One region of the Arthrobacter sp. PvP103 genome, then DNA from elsewhere that is predicted to be linked to it. Evidence: riboswitches for the same ligand, from Rfam matches in the RefSeq annotation. Region 1 holds a riboswitch; each other region holds the start of a gene.

Region 1 (6,480 bases):
CACCACCAACGCGCCGGTCCCCTAGAGTATGGACTCACATTGCCGCAGGCTCAACGCCATTTTCTGCAGAACAGCTCTGCATAAATGCACATTGAGCCAAGGGGCTAGGCGAAAAAGTTCTGCCTCAGCTGCGCGCTAAGCTGCCCGATTTCAGTCAGGAAACCGTCGTGGCCGATGGGCGCCTCGATGACGTGCACCGGGACGTCGCCCGGCAGTGCCGCCGCCAGTTCGCGGGACTGTGCAGGAAAATACAGCCGGTCGGTGTTAACGGCGGCGATGAAGAACTCAGCCTTGGCCTGGGCCAGCGCGTCCTTGAGCGGGCCGCGTCCCCGGCCGACGTCGTGGCTCATGAGCGCTTCCGTGATGGCGATGTAACTGTTGGCATCGAAGCGGCGGACCAGCTTGGTGCCCTGATGGTCGAGGTAGCTCTCCACCTGGTAACGGCCGCGGTCCCCCAGCGAGACTGCCTGAAGCGGGGCTTCGCCGCCCTGGGCGCTCCGGCCGAACCGGGCCTCCAGCTCGTCTGCGGAGCGGTACGTGATGTGCGCGATCCTGCGCGCCAGGGCCAGGCCGGCCTCAGGCTCCGCGCCGCCGTAGTAATCACCGCCGTTGAAGTTGACGTCCTGGCGGATGGCGAGGGTCTGCGCCTGGGCAAAGGCGATCTGCTCGGCAGTACTGCTGGCCCCGATGGAAATGACGGCACAGCGCCGGACCCGGTCAGGGAAGCTAACGGCCCATTCCAAGGCGCGGGCTCCACCCAGGGATCCGCCCAGGACGGCGTACCAGCTGTCGATGCCAAGGGCGTCCGCCAACCGGGCCTCGGCCGCAGTGGTGTCGCGCAGGGTCACCAGGGGGAAGCGCGAGCCCCACGGCCTGCCGTCCGGCGCGGGAGTGGAAGGCCCGGTGGAGCCGTAGCAACCGCCCAGGATGTTGATGGAGACCACGAAGTACTGGTCCGTATCAACCGGGGCGCCGGGCCCGGCAAGCTGCTCCCACCAGCCTTCTTCGTCACTGGCTCCCCTGGTAACGTGCGTGCTGCCGGTCAGGGCATGCTGCACCAGCACGGCGTTGGAACGGTCCGCGTTCAGCGTGCCCCACGTCTCGTAGGCGAGTGTGACGTCCGGCAGATGCCCGCCGGCTTCAAGGTCAAGCCCGCCGATGCCCTGGAACCTGACGGTACCGTCGGGGACAGTGCCTGCGGTTTTGCCCGCGGTGGTTTTCACGTCACGGGCTGACAGGCTGTGGCTGGATGTTTCGGGTACACCGCTGCGGGTGACGGCAATCGTCATCTGAGGACCTCTTCTTCGCGCTTGCCTGCCGCCAACTGGCCGGCAGGCCAGGTCTTCACCCGGGGCACCCCGCCGCGAAAGGAGGGTTGCCGGCCAGCAAGCCGGGGCTGTCGCTGGCACTCATGACCTTTAAAGAGTCTACGAAATGCGTCCCCGCAATGGCGAAGAATGTGACAGCAATATGACTCCCGGCGTCGAGACGCCGGGAGTCACATGCGTCAGTCGCCCTTGGCGGCGCGGAAACCGGCGTCGAGGTCGGCGATGATGTCATCGATGTGTTCCAGCCCCACCGAGAGGCGGACCAGGCCCGGCGTGACCCCTGCCACCGCCTGCTGTTCCGCCGTCAGCTGGCTGTGCGTGGTCGACGCCGGGTGGATGACCAGCGAGCGCACGTCACCGATGTTTGCGACATGCGAGTGCAGTTCCAGCGCGTCCACGAACCGCTTGCCGGCCTCGGCCCCGCCAGCGATGTTGAAGGACACGATGGCTCCGGTGCCCTTGGGTCCGTACTTGCGGCCGCGCTCGTACCAGGGGCTGGACGGCAGCCCCGCGTAGGCCACGGATTCGACGTCGGCCCGTGCCTCCAGCCATTCGGCGACGCTCACCGCGTTGGCCACGTGGCGCTCAACGCGCAGGCTCAGCGTTTCCAGGCCCTGGGCGATAAGGAAGGCGTTGAACGGAGAAACGGCCGAGCCGAGGTCCCGCAGGAGCTGGACGCGGGCTTTCAGGATGTAGGAAAGGTTCGCGCCCAGGGCGCCCCCGGCGCCGAGGTCCCGCGCGTAGACAAGCCCGTTGTAGGTGGGGTCCGGGGTGTTGAAGCCGGGAAACTTCTCCGGGTCCTTGCCGAAATCAAAGTTGCCCGAGTCCACGATCACGCCGGCAATGGCGCTGCCGTGCCCGCCAAGGTACTTCGTTGCCGAGTGGACCACAATGTCGGCACCCCATTCCAGCGGCCGGATGAGGTAGGGCGTGGACAGTGTATTGTCCACGATCAGCGGGACACCCGCCTCGTGGGCAACGCCGGAAACGCCTTCGATGTCCAGGACATCCTGGCGCGGGTTGGACACCACTTCGGCAAAGAAAAGCTTGGTGTTTGGCCGGACTGCGTCCTTCCATTGCTGGAGGTTGTCCGGGTCCTCGACGAAGGTCACGGAGATGCCGAACTTCTTCAGGGTGTGGGCCAGCAGGTTGTAGGTGCCGCCATAGAGGCTGGGGCTGGCCACCACGTGATCACCGGCTTCGGCGACATTGAGGATGGCGAATGTTTCGGCCGCCTGCCCCGAACTGAGCAGCAGCGCCGCCAGGCCGCCCTCAAGGCTGGCCACGCGCTGCTCCACTGCGTCCTGGGTGGGATTGCCGATGCGCGTGTAGATGGGCGCCAGTTCGGCCAGCGCAAAGCGGTTGGCAGCGCTCTCGGCGCTCGGGAACACGAACGACGTCGTCTGGTAGATGGGGAGGGCCCTGGCGCCGGTGGCGCTGTCCGGCTCCTGCCCTGCGTGGATCTGGCGGGTTTCGAAAGACCAGGCATTGGACATTGAAGACTCCTTCTAAAGAAAGGCACCACAGGCGGACGCACGGTATGCCGGGCCGGTTCTGGTGCCGCGCTTGCCGACCGGCGATTGCCGGAGGCCAGGTCCTCACCCGGGGCACCCCACCGCGGAACGAGGGTTGCCGGCCAGCAAGCCGGGGCTCGATGCTGGCGCTCATGACCTTGACCCAGTGTAGAAACGGAGCAATCCGTCTGAACAGGTTTGTGACGAAGGACGTCGGCCGCATGATTTTCGTGGGCTTCAGGGCCCTCCGCCATGACATCCCATCTCGGTAAGCATACCCTTAGCTGAGAGCTCCATCACAAAGTGCCAAGATGAGGGCATGCGCATGGATCACGTCTCTTACGCCTGTGAACAAGATGGCTTGGCTGCCACCACCGAACGTATTGCAACCGCCCTCGGCGTCGAAGCCGTTAAGGGCGGGGTACACCCCCGATTTGGCACCCGCAACATGATTATCCCGCTCGCCGGGCACAAGTATTTGGAGGTCGTGGAGGTCCTTGACCACCCGGCATCCGACAAGGCTCCGTTCGGGCAGGCTGTCCGGGCACGCTCCGCAGCTGGCGGCGGCTGGATGGGCTGGTGCGTCGAAGTGGACGACCTGGCACCGTTCGAAGAACGCCTCGGCCGCTCGGCTGTCAACGGCAACCGCAAGTTCCCGGACGGCCGCGAACTCGTCTGGAAGCAGATCGGTATCCTGGGCCTCATTGCAGACCCGCAGGTACCCTACATGCTCAAGTGGGAAGGCGACCCGGAGCTTCACCCGTCCAACGCCTACCCGAGCAACGTCAAGATGTCCAGCCTCACCATCGCCGGCTCGGCCGAGCGCGTCACGGAATGGCTCGGGCAACCGGTCGAGAAGCCCTTGGAGGATGTGGCCGTTGAATGGGTCGCCCCGAAGGGGACGCCGGGAATCCTCTCCGTTACGTTCGAAACCGCCTCCGGGGCAGTAACCATCTAGCCCTCTTACACCGTGTGGTCCTCCGGGCCACGGGCAGCGCGCTGCCTTTACGAACTTCGGCCGCTATCAGCGGGTGCCAACGACGTCACCCACCGATAGCGGCCGAATCCTTTTAAGCGGTTGCCGGCTAGCCCAGCCCGATGGCCTTGCCGAAGAGGCTGAAGCCGACGAACGCCACAATGTCCAGCAGCGCGTGGGCGATCACCAGTGGCATGACGCGGCGGGTCTTCGTATAGATCCACGCAAATACCACGCCCATGATGGCGTTGCCGATGAACGGACCGAACCCCTGGTAGAGGTGGTAGCTGCCCCGGAGCATGGAGCTGGCGAAGATGGCCAGCGGCATGCTCCAGCCAAACTTGCCGAGCCGGTCCAGCAGGTACCCCACCACGATGACCTCCTCCACGATCCCGTGCCGTACGGCGGAGAGAATCAGCACGGGGATGGTCCACCAGTAGGCGTCGAGCGCACTGGGGATGATGGCCGTGGTGATGCCCAGCGCCCGTCCGGCGGCGTACAGCCCCAGGGACGGTATGCCGATCAACGCCGCGAGGCCCAGCCCCTGCAGCAGGTCCTTGCCGGGACGGGCGAAGTTGAAACCGAGTTTGCGGAAGGCCGAGGCCCCGGACTCCCCCGCCGTCCGGTGCTCGGTAAGGAAGTAGATGACCAGCACCACCGGCACCAGGGCGAAAACAATGTCCAGCAGCTGGTACGTGAGGTCGAAGTATTCGCGGCTGCTCTGGGAGCGGTTGAGGGTGGAGGTCCCTTCCGCCAGGGGTGCCCGCGTCAGCTTGTCCAGCAACTGCACCACCGAATACACGGCGGACTGCCCCAGCGACAGACCCAGGACAATCCAGACTTCTAACCGCAGACGACGGCGGGAGGGAACCAGCATGTTCCTATCTTGCCTTCACTTTCTGGTTCTTTCCTGTCCGCCGCTTCCGGCCGGTCGCAGGGCAACGCTTCCGCTGAGCCGCGCGGTCCGGGGCCTATGCTTGGAATTTATGAGTGCGCCCGGAAAAATCATCATGATCCGGCACGGCCAGTCCGCCGCCAATGCCGACACCTCCATCTATAACCGGGTGCCCGATTACCGCATACCGCTGACCGAACTCGGCGTGGCACAGGCCCGGGCCGCGGGCGAGGAGATCCGCCGGGAACTGGACGGGCGGCAGGTGTGTGTGTACGTCTCGCCGTACCTCCGGGCCTACCAGACCCTTGAAGCGCTCAACCTGGGACCGCTGGTGGAACGGATCATCGAGGAACCCAGGCTCCGCGAACAGGACTGGGCCAACTTCCAGATCGCCGGGGACATTGAGGACCAAAAGGAACTCCGGAACGCCTACGGCCACTTCTTCTACCGCTTCCGTGAGGGTGAATCCGGCTCCGACGTCTACGACCGGATCTCCTCTTTTATGGAAACCCTCCACCGGCACTGGTCCAAGCCCACCTACGCCCCGAACGCCCTATTCGTGACGCACGGGCTCACCATGCGGCTGTTCTGCATGCGCTGGTTCCACTGGTCCGTCGAGTATTTCGAGTCGCTCAACAACCCGGAGAATGCCGAAGTGCGGACCCTGGTGCGCACGGATAAGGGCAAGTACGAACTGGACAAGCCGTTCAGCCAGTGGGAGGACCGCCGCGTGGACGAGACAGTCCTGGACGCTCCGCCCATGGTCTTCTAGGCGCTTCCGGCCGGCGCGTCAGCGGGCACGGACGCCCGCCCGCCAGACGGCGTGGGTCAGCGGGATGCCCGGCCGGTAGGCCAGGTGGGTGGCCGAGGGTGCGTTGAGCAGGTGCAGGTCTGCGCGGTGGCCGATAGCGACCGAACCCACCGCCCGTTCGCCGTCGACGTCGTTGCCCGCCTCCCGCCGCAGCGCAAGGGCACCGCCGTACGTCGCAGCGCGGACGGCCTCATGGACGCTCAGCCGCATCTGGAGAACGGCGGTGGTCACGCAGAACGCCATGGAGCTCGTGTAGGAGGTGCCGGGGTTGCAGTTGGAGGCCAGGGCAATCGGCACCCCGGCGTCGAGCAGCTCGCGCCCGGGAGCAAGCGGCTGGCGGGTGGAGAGGTCGCAGGCCGGCAGGCAGGTGGCCACGGTCCCCCGCGTTCCGGCACCCTGCCACCCGGACCAACTCCCTGCCAGTGCCTCCACGTCCGCGGCGGACAGGTAGTTGACGTGGTCAACGCTTGCCGCGCCGAATTCCACGGCCAGCCGCACGCCCGGTCCTTCGCCGAGCTGGTTGCCGTGGACGCGGAGGCCCATACCCGCATCCTTGCAGGCCTGCAGCACACGGCGCGACTGTTGCTCGTTGAAGGCCCCCTGCTCGCAGAACACGTCCGCCCAGCTGACGTAGGGCCGGACGGCCGCCAGCATGGGCCCGCACACCAGGTCGGTATATTCGTCGGCATCGGCACCGGCGGGGACCAGGTGCGCGCCCAGGTATGTGACTTCGTCAGCCACCGTGGAGGCGATGCGCGCGCTGCGCGTTTCGTTTTCCACGTCCAGGCCGTAGCCGGTCTTGGTTTCGAGGTACGTGGTGCCCTGCGAGACCGCTTCGGCCACGCGGCCCAGGGCCAGCCTGGTGAGGTCGAAGTCGCTTGTCCCGCGGGTGGCACCGGTGGTCACGGCGATGCCGCCGGCGCTGTAGCTCTCCCCGGCCATCCGGGCCTCGAACT
Region 2 (6,480 bases), 1.8 Mb from region 1:
AGGGCATGATCTATTTTGATGCGAGGCTCTCCCGGAACCACCCCACCGTGGAAGTCCGGGTGGCGGACGTTTGCCTGCAGGCCGAGGACGCCGCCCTGATCGCCGTGCTGGTGCGGGCGCTGGTGGAATCGGCCAGCAGGGAATGGCGGGCCGGTGTAGACCCCGCGCCCGTGCCGACGGTGCTCCTGCGGATGGCCGCGTGGCAGGCAAGCAACTGCGGACTCCGGGGAGACCTTCTGGATTTCGGCACGTTCCGCCCCGCTCCCGCCGAGGAAGTCGTGGAGGCGCTGGTGGACTACGTCGCGCCCGTCCTGGCGGAACAGGACGAGCTGGAACTGGCCTGGGAAGGCGTGCGGAGGATCCTGGACCGGGGGACCGGTTCGGAACAGCAGCGGCTTGCCATGCAGGAAGGCCTTGCCGGTAACCCGGAGGCCGCCGCCGGGCTGGCCGCCGTGGTTGCCCACGCGGTGGACGTGAGCATGCGCCGGACCGAAGCCGTCACCGCGCGCGAGAAGGCGCCGGTGCTGCTGCGCGTTCGCCAGTCCTGAACAGGTTCCTACTACCCCGGAGCGCGCCATGGAAACCGAATACGCAACAGTCGCCGGCCACGATGTCACCACCATCACCTGCGTCTGCGGAAACACCGTCAGCGACGAAGGGCTGATCCAGGCCAACTCCGAAGGCATGCCCGTCCACCTTGGCGAGGGCACTCCTGTCCCGGCCGGACTGGCCGAGTGGCCCGGGGATGAGGACCTCTACACGCTGTGCCCGGCATGCGGCCGCGTCTACCATGACACCGTCATCGAAGAGACCGGCACCGCGCCAGTCGCCTTCACTGTGGACGTTGCGGCCGCCCCGATAGCCGAAGCGATCCGCCTGCACTGGGAGCTGGACACCTGACGTTCGGCGCGGAAGGCCTTCGTAGCTTGGCGCTGATCAGGGGCGGGATGGTCAGATCTGTTTGAGCGCCTGCTCCAGGTCGCGGATGAGGTCGTCAACATCCTCGAGTCCGACCGACAGGCGGACCACGCCGTCGCTCAACCCGATGGCGGCCCGGCCATCCGGCCCCATGGCACGGTGCGTGGTGGTGGCCGGGTGGGTGATGAGCGTCTTGGCATCGCCGAGGTTGTTGGAGATGTCGATGATCCGCAGCGCGTCCAGCAGGGCAAAGGCTGCTTCCTTCGCCGTGCGGCCCGCCGACGGCAGAAGCTCCAGCGTGAGCACGGTACCGCCGGCCTTCATCTGCTTGGCCGCCAGCTCATACTGCGGGTGGGACTTCAGCAGCGGGTACTTGACCCAGCTGACCGCCGGCTGGCCTTCCAGCCACTCGGCCAGGCGAAGCGCGGAGGCCGAGGAATGGTTGACGCGCAGCGCCATGGTTTCCAGGCCCTTCGTCAGCACCCAGGCGTTGAAGGCGGAAAGCGCCGGCCCGGTGTGGCGCATCAGCTGCTTGACCGGGCCTTCGATGAACTCCTTGGTGCCCAGGATGGCGCCGCCAAGGACCCGCCCCTGGCCGTCAATGTGCTTGGTGCCGGAGTACACCACCACATCCGCGCCGAGCTCCCCGCAGCGCTGCAGCAGGGGGGTGGCAAAGACATTGTCGACGACGACGGTCGCCCCGGCAGCGTGGGCCAGTTCGCTGACCGCGGCGATGTCCACGATCTCCTGCATCGGGTTCGACGGCGACTCGAAGAAGACCGCCGTCGTCGGTTCCGCCAAAGCGGTCCGCCACTGTTCCAGGTCCGGGCCGTCCACGAACACCGTTTCGACGCCCCACCGGGGCAGGATCTCGTTCAAAATGACAAAGCAGGAGCCGAACAGCGACCGGGCGGCAACCACCCGGTCACCGGCAGCCAGCAGGGCACCCAGTGCCGTAAAGACGGCGGACATGCCGGACGCCGTCGCAAAGCACGCTTCGGTGCCCTCGAGCAGCCGGAGGCGTTCCTGGAAGGTGGCCACGGAGGGGTTGCCGTACCGGGAGTACACAAACCGTTCGTCCTCGCCGGTGAATGCCCGCTCGGCAGCTGCCGCGGATTCGTAGACGAACCCCGAGTTGAGGAAGATCGGCTCGGCGGTCTCCTGGAAATTGGTGCGGTCGAGTCCGCCGCGGACAGCCTGGGTGTCAGGGCTCCAGCCAGCGGCGTCGGGATTGAAGGTCACTTAGTTCTTTCCGAGATTGGTGGGCAGGCCGCGGTTCTTCCAGCCGTTGACGGTGCGTTCGCCGTAACGGTCCGGTTCGCCTTCGAAGCCTTCGAGGACGTTGTAGGCGGTGAACCCGGCCCGGGTGGCGGCAATGGCCGCGGCAACGGACCGGACACCGGAACGGCAGAGGAACACCAGTTCGACGCCGGAGTCCTCGGGGGCCTGCTGCTTCAGCTGGTCGACAAAATCCGGGTTGGGGATGCCGCCGGGGAAGGTCCACTGGATAAAGAGGGGATCGTTATCCGTGGCTTTGGTGTCCGGGATGCCGATGTGCGCCCACTCGCCCTCAGTGCGGACATCCACCAGGACGGCGCCCTGCTCCAGTTTGGCCCAGGCGTCCTGCGGGCTCAGGTCTCCGGCGTAGCTCATGCGTGGCCCTCGAAGCCTTCGCCCGGGAAATCGGCGTCGAACTCAAGTTCGTCCACTGCAGTTGCCACCGCCGCGTCGGAGCTGGCGACTGCCTCGGGCAGGATCACGGCCTGGGCAACGATCACGCTGGTGCCGTTGAAGGTTGCCGCCGGGCCTCCGTGCAGGACATAGCCGTCGGCCAGTGCTGCGGAAATGCGCTCGCAGAACGAGCGGTCGTCGGGGCCGGTGATGAGCCGGTAGGCCAGCCTTTCCTGCGGCAGTGCCAGGGCCGGTTGTTCCTGGCCGGCGGCGGCTGGTTCGGCTGCCGGGGCCAGCTGTGCGGGTGCGTCGGACACGACGGATCTCCTTCTCTCACGCTTGCAATTCGAATATCGATATGCCGAGTATTCACCTGAGGCACCCCGCCGTGGAAGGAGGGTTGCCGACCGGCCAGTCAGGGCTTGGCGCCGGTTCTCATTACTCCCCAAAAACGTAACACTTACGACGGCGGCCCGCACCGCCGTCGTCGTCATCTTCCGTAACGGGAACGCCCGCACCGCGGCCCCGCATCCGCCCCGGCGGTACCCCCGGCTGCAGTTACAAAAGACCCTGCCGGGGGGATAATGACGGGAGATGAACCGCTGTAACGCCGGATGAAATCAGGCAGCCGTGAATGAATCGAATCGGAATACAGGCAGTCCCATGCTGCACTTCGGTTGGTTTGTGGGTCACGGGTTCGGCGTCCAGGGGTGGGGTACGCCCGGGTATGGCATCGGGTACGACTGGAAAAAACCCGCCCTGTACCAGCACGCCGTGCGGGAATTCGAGCGGGCAGGGCTGGACCTTTTCATCATCGAGGACTCGCTCACCGTACCGGACACGTACGGCGGAAGCGCCAAGGTGTCGCTGGCGCAGGCGTCCTTTGCGCCGAAGCACGATCCGCTGGCACTGGTGCCCTACCTGCTCTCCGCCACGGAACACCTGGGCATTGTTCCCACGGTGAGTGCGTCCTTCTACCCGCCGTTCACCGCTGCCCGGCTCCTGGCCACGCTGCAGCATTTCTCCAGCGGCCAGCTGGGCTGGAACGTGGTGACCTCCGGCAGCGATCTTGCTGCGCAGAACTACGGGCTGGACCAGCAGATCGAGCATGACCTCCGCTATGAGAAGGCGGAGGAATTCGTGGACGTGGTGCGCAAGCTCTGGCGCAGCTGGGAGCCGGACGCCATCGTCGAGGATTCGGACGCCGGCATCTTTGCCGACCATACGAAGGTCCATCCGATCAACCACGACGGCCAATTCTTCAAGGTCCGGGGCCCGCTCAACACCGCGCCGCTGCCTGAGGAACCGGTGCTGGTGCAGGCTGGGGCGTCCCCGCGGGGCAAGGCTTTCGCGGGCGGCAACGCGGACGTCGCAATTGCCCTCGCCAGGGGCGCAGACGGCATGAGGGCCTACCGTGATTCGATCCGGGCCGAGGCGGCCGCGGCGGGGCGGGACCCCGACGACGTCAAGGTGCTGTTTGTCCTCAAACCCACCGTGGTGGGCTCCCGCGCCGAAGCGGACGAGCTCCGGGAGCAGCGCCGCCAGCTCACGCAGCGCGACATCGACAGCCAGCTGAACTCCATCTCCTACCTCTCCGTGATCGACTTCCAGCAGTTCGACCTCGACGCCCCGCTCCCCGAGCTCACCACGAACAGCAACCAGGGCACCCTGGATCATTTCGCCAAGGCGGGTCCTCCCGGGTCCACGCTGCGCCAGCTCCTGCAGGCCCGCAGCGGCGGCGCCGGGGACAGCATCATCGGCACGGCCGAGGAAATTGCCGACTACGTCGAAGAAACCGGCGTGCAGGTGGGCGGGGACGGCTTCCTGTTCTCGGGTTTCGTTGATCCGGCCACCGTTCATGGTGTGCTGGACCGGCTGGCCCCGGTGCTGCGACGCCGCGGGCTGCTCCGGACAAGCTATGGCGACGGCGGCTTCCGCCGGAACCTGCTGGACTTCTAGTGCCATGGGCGGCGGCAGCGGAGACTTCCTGATCGGCACGGCGCACCTGCGCGCCAGGGACGTCGCCGAGGCCGCGGCTGATCCCGCGGTTAAGTTCGTCCTGAGCGTGGACGCCCTGGAGCTGATCGGGCTCTCGCGTGAGGTGGTGCAGCAGGCCATCGACTCCGGCCACCGCGTCTACGGACTCAATACGCTGCTGGGATCCGGGCGGGACACCGCCGTGGAGAAGAAGTCGATCCTCGCCTACCAGGTGCAGGTGGTGCGGTACCACAACAGCGGGGTGGGCGTGTTTCTCGGCGCCGATGAGGTCCGGGCCGTGATCCTGGCGAGGCTTGTGGGCTTCAGCCGCGGCGGCTCCGGCGTCCGGCCGGAAACAGCCCGCTTCTACGTTGAAATGCTCAACCGCGGCGTGGTCCCCGCCATCCCGCGCGAAGGTTCCGTAGGCTCCGCAGACCTGACCCACCTCGCCGCAGTGGCCGCCGTCGCCATCGGGGAGGGCCAGGCGTTGGCAGTGGACGGCCAGCTGCTGCCCGGCGGCCAGGCCCTGGCGGACGCCGGGCTGGCTCCGCTGGAACTCGCGCCCGGCGAAGCCCTGGCCCTGGTTAGCTCCAACTCCTATTCCATCGGCGTGGGCGCGCTGGTGCTGCACCGCATCCTGCGGCTCGCCGACCTGGCGGACACCGCGCTCGCGTTGTCGCTTGAGGCGACGGCAAGGCACGACGGCGGCGGCAACCTCAGCCCGTTTTCGCCGGCTGTGCAGGCGGCCAAGGCAGTGCACGGGCAGTCGGTCACGGCGGCCCATGTGCTACGGCTCCTCGAGGGCGGGTGGCTGGAGGACCCGGAGCGGGAGGTGTCGGTGCAGGACGCGCTTTCCTTCCGCGCGGCACCCCAGACCCACGGCGCCATCCGGTGGCAGGTCACGGCGCTGGAAGACGCTCTGGAAGTGGAACTGAACGGCCGGGGCGACAACCCGCTGACCGACATCGGCTCCGGCCGGATGGTCTCCGGCGGTAACTTCCAGCCCATGCAGCTGGCCCTGGCATTCGAGGCGCTGCGCCTGGGACTGGCCCACCTCGGGATCAGCAGCGAACGCCGGATCGCCAAGCTCTACCCGCCGCAGCGTCGGATCCGCCAGCGGCACCTCGAGGCCGCCACGAACGGAGCACCGCTGGAGCCGGAAGAGCTGCCCGGACTGCTCTGGTATTCGGCCGCAGGCCTGCTGTCCGAGCTCAAGTTCCTCGCGGCGCCGGCAACACTTGGTGCGCCCACGCTGTCCGCCGATGTCGAAGACCACTCCACACTGGCGCCGCTGGCACTCCAGCAGCTGGAGCGTTCCGTCGATGCTGCCGGGAAGCTGCTCGCCATCGAAGCGCTGACAGCGGCGTACCTGCTGGGGGCGGCGGAAGCGCGCGCGGTGCGGCCGCTGGGAAACGGGACGGCCGCCGTCGTCGACCGTCTTTCCGGCGTGCTGGCCCGGCACCTGCCGGCCGCGGCGCTCGTGGACGAGGCGCGCGTTGAACTGGACGCGTTCCTCGGCAACGGCTTCAACAGTGCCCTGAACGGCGGCCGGGATTCCCATGCCGTCGGCGGCACGGAAAGGCAGCGATGAGCACCATGACAGGCAGGCACGCGGTCCGGGAGGCTGATGTTGCGGCGGATGCCGCCGCCGTCCTGGCACAGGTGGGAAACACCCCGCTGGTGCCGCTTGACGTCCTGGGCAAGGGGCTGGGCAGCACGGTTTACGTCAAGCTCGAATCCGACAATCCCGGCGGCTCCATCAAGGACCGGACGGCCCTGAGCATGGTCCGCGCGGCTGAGCGCAGCGGTGAGCTCCGGCCGGGGGCAACCATCGTGGAGAGCACGTCCGGGAACACCGGGATCGGGCTGGCGCTGATTGGTGCCCTCACCGGACACCCCGTGGTGGTGGTCACC
Region 3 (6,480 bases), 3.2 Mb from region 1:
CCGCATCGAGCAGGACCTGTCGAATGCCGGGCCGTTCCTAGCCGCCGCGCTGGCGACCCGCGGCACGGTCCGCATTCCCAACTGGCCCTCCCCCACCACGCAGGTCGGCGACCTTTGGCGCAGCATCCTGACCGCGATGGGCGCCACGGTCACGCTGGACAACGGCACACTCACCGTCACGGGCGGCCCCGAAATCACGGGGGCGGACTTTGCCGACACCAGCGAACTTGCACCGACAGTGGCCGCGCTGTGCGCACTGGCCACGGGTCCGTCGCGGCTGACCGGCATCGCGCACCTCCGCGGCCACGAAACGGACAGGCTCGCCGCACTCGTCACGGAGATCAACCGCCTCGGCGGCGATGCCGAGGAAACTTCCGACGGCCTGGTGATCCGGCCCGCGAAGCTCCATGGCGGCGTCGTGCACAGCTACGCGGACCACCGCATGGCCACCGCGGGGGCCATCCTGGGCCTCGCCGTTCCCGGCGTGGAAGTGGAAGACATCGGCACCACGTCCAAGACCATGCCGGACTTTCCGCAACTTTGGGAATCCATGCTGGCACAACAGCCGGGCCGGCAGACGGAACAGGCCCGTGGGGCGTAGCACCGGTTCCTGGGACGAGTCCGATATCCGGATCCGCCCCAACAAGAAAGGCTCGCGTCCCCGGACCAAGGACCGGCCCAGCCATGACGACGCCGTGACCGGCCGGATCATCACGGTGGACCGCGGGCGCTATACGGCGGTGGTGGGCGAGGACAGCGGGAACGAGCGCACGGTGATTGCCGCGCGCGCCCGTGAACTGCGCCGTTCGCCCGTGGTCGCGGGGGACTTCGTGTCCCTGGTGGGAGATGTTTCGGGGGCACCGGACACGCTTGCGCGGCTCGTGAAGATCCAGGACCGCCGCACGCTGCTGCGGCGCAGCGCCGATGACACGGACCCCATCGAGCGGGCAGTGGTGGCGAACGCTGACCAGCTTGTGGTGGTGGTTGCCGCCGCCAATCCGGAACCGCGCACCGGCTTTATTGACCGCGCCCTGGTGGCGGCATACGACGCCGGGATTGAGCCGTTGCTGCTGGTCACCAAAGCGGACGTCAAGGATCCCACGGAGCTCCTGTCCAACTACCGGCACCTTGATTTCCCCGTGATCATCAGCCGGACAGCCGACGCCGCGGCCTCCGGAATCGATGCACGCTCCGATGACGGACTCTCGGCACGCCTGGACAGCGACGCTGTCTCGCAGCTGCGGGCGCACCTCAACGGCAAGGTCACCGTGATGCTCGGGCATTCCGGCGTAGGGAAGTCCACCATGGTCAATGCCCTGACGGGTGCTGAGCGGGCCACGGGAGGCGTCAACGCCGTCACCGGCCGGGGGCGGCACACGTCGTCGTCGGCGCTTGCCCTGCGGATCAGTGACGCGCCCGCCGGAAGCTGGATCATTGATACGCCCGGCATCCGCTCCTTCGGCCTTGCCCACGTGGATCCAGACCGGATCCTGCGCTCGTTCCCCGATCTGGAACCCGGCACGGATGCCTGCGAACGCGGCTGCAAGCACGATGCCTCCGCCGTCAACTGCGGTGTGGACGCCTGGGTGGCCCATGGACACGCGGGCCCGTCCGGTGCAGCGCGCCTGGCGTCCCTGCGTCGGTTGCTCGGCACAGACCCCCGGATGGAAGCACAGGACGCCAAGGAACTCGGCATCGTTTCGTGACATCCCGGCCGGCCGGCCACAGAGACGGTAGTTTGGAACCATGACCCAACCCGCTTCGAGCTACAACGATGACCTGCGCCTCGCCCATGTCCTGGCCGACTCTGTTGACTCCCAGACCATGAGCCGCTTCAAGGCGCTGGACCTTCAGATTGAAACCAAACCGGATCTGACGCCGGTAACGGATGCTGACAAGGCCGCTGAAGAATCCATCCGCGGCCAGCTCTCCCGTTCCCGTCCGCGAGATGCCGTCCTCGGTGAAGAGTTCGGCAGTTCCGGGCATGGTTCCCGCCGCTGGATCATCGACCCGATCGACGGCACCAAGAACTTCGTCCGCGGCGTGCCGGTGTGGGCTACCCTGATCGCCCTCGTGGATGAGGGCGAGCCGGTGGTGGGCCTGGTCAGCGCGCCCGCCCTGGGCAAGCGCTGGTGGGCCGCGAAGGGGGCGGGTGCCTACATGGGACGGTCGCTTGCGGCTGCCACCCGGCTGAAGGTTTCGAACGTCTCCAGGCTGTCTGACGCGTCCCTCTCCTATTCGAGCCTGGGCGGCTGGAAGGAACGCGGCAACCTGGACGAATTCCTGGGGCTCACTGAAGAGGTCTGGCGGACCCGCGCCTACGGTGACTTCTGGTCCTACTGCATGGTGGCCGAGGGATCGGTGGACATCGCCTGCGAGCCGGAGCTGAACCTGTATGACATGGCGGCGCTAGTGCCGATCGTCACCGAAGCCGGCGGACGCTTCACCTCACTTGAGGGAGTGGACGGCCCCTTCGGCGGCAACGCCCTGGCCACCAATTCAATCCTTCATTCAGAGGTCCTCAAGCGGCTGAACCCGGAACTGGACGACCTCCTCTAACGCGCGCCCCGCCCCCGGCGTCGGGCCCGGAGCCAAGAGGTTCCGTCGCGGGCGCATCCCGGCAGGCACATCAACAGGGTGCCGAATAAACGACGGCGGATGCCCTCCTTAGGGGGTGTCCGCCGTCGTTATATTCGGCGCCGGCCCCCTTCTTCCGCCGCGCGTAACAAAGAGCTTAACAATCGCCCTGACTTTCCCGCGGCGCGGTGAATGTCCTAATCTCGAAACAGGTCACGAGTGCCAGCGCTAAACCCCGGTTTGCTGGCCGGCAACCCTCCATTCGCGGTGGGGTGCCCCGGGTGACGACCAGGCCGGTCCGGAACGGACCCGGCAAGCGCGGATCCCCGGAGTGCGGGGTCCCTTTACAGTGAGGTCCCCATGACTACTGCCACTTTCCCCGCAAACACCGCAACCACGTCCACTGCAGGCCTTCTGGACCCGCGGTTCACCGTCGCCCAGCGCCCCCTCTCCGCCGTTACCGGCGCGGAGATCCAGGCTCCGCTGATCCAGGGCGGCCACGTCCGCTACGCGAACCTGGACTACGGCGCATCGGCCCCGGCGCTGTCCGTTGTCTCGGCCTACCTCAACGAGATCCTGCCGTACTACGCCAGCGTGCACCGCGGCGCGGGCTATGCCTCGCAGATCAGCACGTCGGTGTACGAAAATGCCCGGGACATCGTCCGCGGGTTCGTGGGCGGCAGGGCGGACGATTCCGTCATCTTCACCCGGAACACCACGGACTCACTGAACCTGCTGGCCGGATGCCTGCCGGTGGCCGACGGCCGCCACATCGGCGAAGTGCTGTACCTCGACATCGAACACCACGCCAACCTGCTCCCCTGGCAGGGCGTCCCGCACCGGAGTGTTGTGGCCGCCCCGACGCTTAGGGCCACCCTGGAGAACCTGCGTTCCGAGCTCCGGCACGGTGACATCAGCCTGCTGGCCGTTACGGGCGCCTCCAACGTCACCGGCGAAATCCTCCCCATCCGCGTGCTGGCCGCACTGGCTCACGAACACGGCGCAAGGATCGTTGTGGACGCGGCGCAGCTGGCCCCGCACCGCCGCATCGACATCGCCGCGGACGACGTCGACTACCTCGCCTTCTCAGGCCACAAGCTGTACGCGCCGTTTGGCAGCGGCGTCCTCGTGGGCCGGCCGGACTGGCTCGACGCCGGGACGCCCCACCTCGCAGGCGGCGGAGCCGTACGTGAGGCCCGGCTGGACTCCGTTAGCTGGACCACCGGGCCGGCACGTCATGAAGGCGGCTCACCGAACGTCCTCGGGGCCGCCACCCTGGCCCGGGCCACCCAGGTTATCGGCGCCCTGGACCAGGAACTGTGGCACGCCCATGAGACTGCCATCCGGTCCTTCCTCGTTGAGGGACTGCGGAAGATCGACGGCGTCACTGTCCACCAGATCTTCAGCGACACGGATGACACCATCGGGGTGGTCAACTTCTCCGTCGCCGGCTACGACGCCGGCCTCGTCGCGGCCTACCTGTCCGCCGAACACGGCGTGGGCCTCCGGGACGGCCGCTTCTGCGCCCACCCGCTGCTGAAGCGGCTGGGACTGCCGTCAGGCTCATTGCGGGCAAGCTTCGGCGTCGGCTCCCGCTTGGAGGATGCCCAGCGCCTGCTTGCCGGGATCGAGGAACTTCGCCGGACCGGCCTGGGCTGGGACTATGTCGTGGACTCGGGCCGCTGGGTGCCTGCCAACGACACCCGCAGCTACCCGGACTGGGCACCCAACACTCCAGGCACCGCCGGCGCTGCGCCCTGCACCGAAGACTGAGGGTGCGGCGTGTGCGGTAAATTCGAGGGGTAAGAATTCCAGCCTGCCCGAAGGAGACTGCACGTGGCACGGGGAGGCCCCAAACTACACCACCAGCGCCGCTACGAGCTCGGCCGGAGTTTCCAGGACGGCGGCGAACACTATGACCGGGTCCGTCCCGGCTATCCCGCCGATTCCGCGGACTGGCTGCTACGAAGCGTCGGCACGGTAGCGGGCGCGTCCAGCGCCGCTGACATCGGCGCCGGGACGGGAAAGTACACCGCTTTGCTGGTGCAGCGCGGCCTGGCTGTCACCGCAGTGGATCCGTCACCGGACATGCTCGCCCAACTCCGGCTGGCCCTTCCGGGGGTTCCTGCGACCGAGGGCACCGCGGAGGCCACCGGGCTCCCGGACTCCGCGTTCGACGTCGTCACCGTTGCCCAGGCATGGCACTGGTGCGATCCCCGCCTGGCCAGCACCGAGCTGTCCCGCATTCTCCGTCCGGGAGGCGTGCTGGGGCTGATCTGGAACCAGCTGGATACGTCGGTCCCGTGGGTCCACCGGCTTTCCCGGATCATGCATGCCGGCGATGTGCACAAGCCGGACTTCCGCCCCGCCGTCGGGCCGGAGTTCGCCGGACTTGAGAGCCACCTGACGCGCTGGGAAGACCCCGTGACCACTGAGGACATCGTCGAACTGGCAAAGTCCCGCAGCTACTACCTCGCCGCCGGAGAAAGCATCCGGGCCAAAGTCCGCGCCAACCTGGACTGGTACCTGCACGAGCACCTGGCACACTCCGCCGCGGACGTAATCGGACTCCCCTACCTGACCCAGACCTGGCGGGCGTTCAAGGCATGAGTCCCGTAGCCAAAGCGGTAGGCTTGGACTCGTGAAGACCGGCGCACCCTCCTCCTCGATCGAGGACTACGTCAAGGTCATCTACTCCTTTACGGAGTGGCAGGACAAACCCATCACATCCTCGCAGTTGGCCCTGCGGCTCGGCGTCGCCAACTCCTCGGTCTCGGAAATGGTCCGCAAACTCAAGGACCAGGGCCTCGTTGACCACAAGCCCTACAGTGCCATTACGCTCACGGCCGACGGCGTCCGGCTCGCGCTCTCCATGGTGCGTCGCCACCGCCTCATTGAGACCTACCTCGTGCAGGAGCTCGGCTACAGCTGGGACGAGGTCCATGACGAGGCCGAGCTTCTGGAGCACGCGGTGTCTGACACGTTCATCGAACGGATGGCCGGAAAGCTGGGCAATCCCCTACGAGACCCGCACGGTGATCCAATCCCGGCGGCCGACGGTACGGTCCACATGCCGCACGCGCACCGGATGAGCGAACTCGACGAGGGTCATAAAGGCCGCATCACCCGGATCAGCGACGACAATCCCGAGCTCCTGCGCTATCTATCCGCGCAGGAAATCGACCTGGACGCCGACATCGAAGTGCTGGGCCGGAAACCGTTTGGCGGAGCCCTCGTAGTCAGGATCGGCTCCGCAGGCGCAGACCGCGAGTTCGATCTCGCCGACGAGGTGTCCTCAGCGCTGTGGGTGTACAGCGAATCCCGCCACGCCGGTTGCCGGCTGGCGGATGTCTGAAGGGGCGCCGCCTGAATGAGTGCTGCCAGTATCCCGGGCTGGCGGGCGTGGGCGGCGGTGGCTGGCGGGGCGCTGGCAGGCACAGAACTCCGCTATGGCCTGGGCGTCCTCTTTCCGGACGCTGCCGGCGCGATCCCCTGGACCACGTTGGCAATCAACGTGTGCGGAAGCTTCGTCCTGGCCGCCCTCACCACGTTGTGGATTGCCCGCCCCCGGACAGCCTTCTGGCTCAGGGCGGGGATCGGTCCGGGGCTGCTGGGATCCTTCACGACCTTCTCGGCCGTGGTCTTTTCCATTGACCAGCAGGCACGTGCCGGACAGCACGTAACCTGGCTGATCTACCTGGCACTCTCCCTGGTGCTGGGGCTTGCTGCGGCCGCTGCAGGCTGGAAAGCCGGCAAGGCCCTGAGCGACCGGACGGCAGGAGCCTCATGACGGCGCTCCTGGTGGGCATCTTCGGCGTTGCGGGGGGCCTGCTCAGGTTTGCCATCGACACCTGGTTCGCGCATCGGGCGGGGACCCGCCGGCACTGGCCCTGGGCAACGCTG

What was found. Region 1 has a riboswitch for S-adenosylmethionine ahead of JOE41_RS17615 (bifunctional o-acetylhomoserine/o-acetylserine sulfhydrylase). Riboswitches for the same ligand answer to the same signal wherever they lie in the genome.
Region 2: another riboswitch for S-adenosylmethionine. It lies ahead of JOE41_RS09655 (DUF1737 domain-containing protein); the one in region 1 lies ahead of JOE41_RS17615 (bifunctional o-acetylhomoserine/o-acetylserine sulfhydrylase).
Region 3: another riboswitch for S-adenosylmethionine. It lies ahead of JOE41_RS03285 (aminotransferase class V-fold PLP-dependent enzyme); the one in region 1 lies ahead of JOE41_RS17615 (bifunctional o-acetylhomoserine/o-acetylserine sulfhydrylase).

The regions. Positions count from the first base shown of each region.
Region 1 is NZ_JAFIBQ010000001.1:3,860,829-3,867,308, reverse strand. It holds gene JOE41_RS17620 (homoserine O-acetyltransferase) at 105-1,289, opposite strand; SAM riboswitch class IV at 1,302-1,417, opposite strand; gene JOE41_RS17615 (bifunctional o-acetylhomoserine/o-acetylserine sulfhydrylase) at 1,508-2,824, opposite strand; SAM riboswitch class IV at 2,886-3,000, opposite strand; gene JOE41_RS17610 (VOC family protein) at 3,162-3,800, shown strand; gene JOE41_RS17605 (CPBP family intramembrane glutamic endopeptidase) at 3,928-4,695, opposite strand; gene JOE41_RS17600 (histidine phosphatase family protein) at 4,805-5,485, shown strand; gene hutI (imidazolonepropionase) at 5,504-6,480, opposite strand, start outside.
Region 2 is NZ_JAFIBQ010000001.1:2,100,732-2,107,211, reverse strand. It holds gene JOE41_RS09675 (glutamate--cysteine ligase) at 1-548, shown strand, start outside; gene JOE41_RS09670 (hypothetical protein) at 577-900, shown strand; gene JOE41_RS09665 (O-succinylhomoserine sulfhydrylase) at 952-2,160, opposite strand; gene JOE41_RS09660 (rhodanese-like domain-containing protein) at 2,161-2,571, opposite strand; gene JOE41_RS09655 (DUF1737 domain-containing protein) at 2,568-2,837, opposite strand; SAM riboswitch class IV at 2,920-3,032, opposite strand; gene JOE41_RS09650 (NtaA/DmoA family FMN-dependent monooxygenase) at 3,253-4,548, shown strand; gene JOE41_RS09645 (aromatic amino acid ammonia-lyase) at 4,553-6,157, shown strand; gene JOE41_RS09640 (PLP-dependent cysteine synthase family protein) at 6,154-6,480, shown strand, end outside.
Region 3 is NZ_JAFIBQ010000001.1:701,730-708,209, forward strand. It holds gene aroA (3-phosphoshikimate 1-carboxyvinyltransferase) at 1-601, shown strand, start outside; gene JOE41_RS03275 (ribosome small subunit-dependent GTPase A) at 591-1,706, shown strand; gene hisN (histidinol-phosphatase) at 1,747-2,559, shown strand; SAM riboswitch class IV at 2,789-2,902, shown strand; gene JOE41_RS03285 (aminotransferase class V-fold PLP-dependent enzyme) at 2,938-4,350, shown strand; gene JOE41_RS03290 (class I SAM-dependent methyltransferase) at 4,414-5,187, shown strand; gene JOE41_RS03295 (metal-dependent transcriptional regulator) at 5,219-5,932, shown strand; gene JOE41_RS03300 (CrcB family protein) at 5,948-6,367, shown strand; gene JOE41_RS03305 (CrcB family protein) at 6,364-6,480, shown strand, end outside.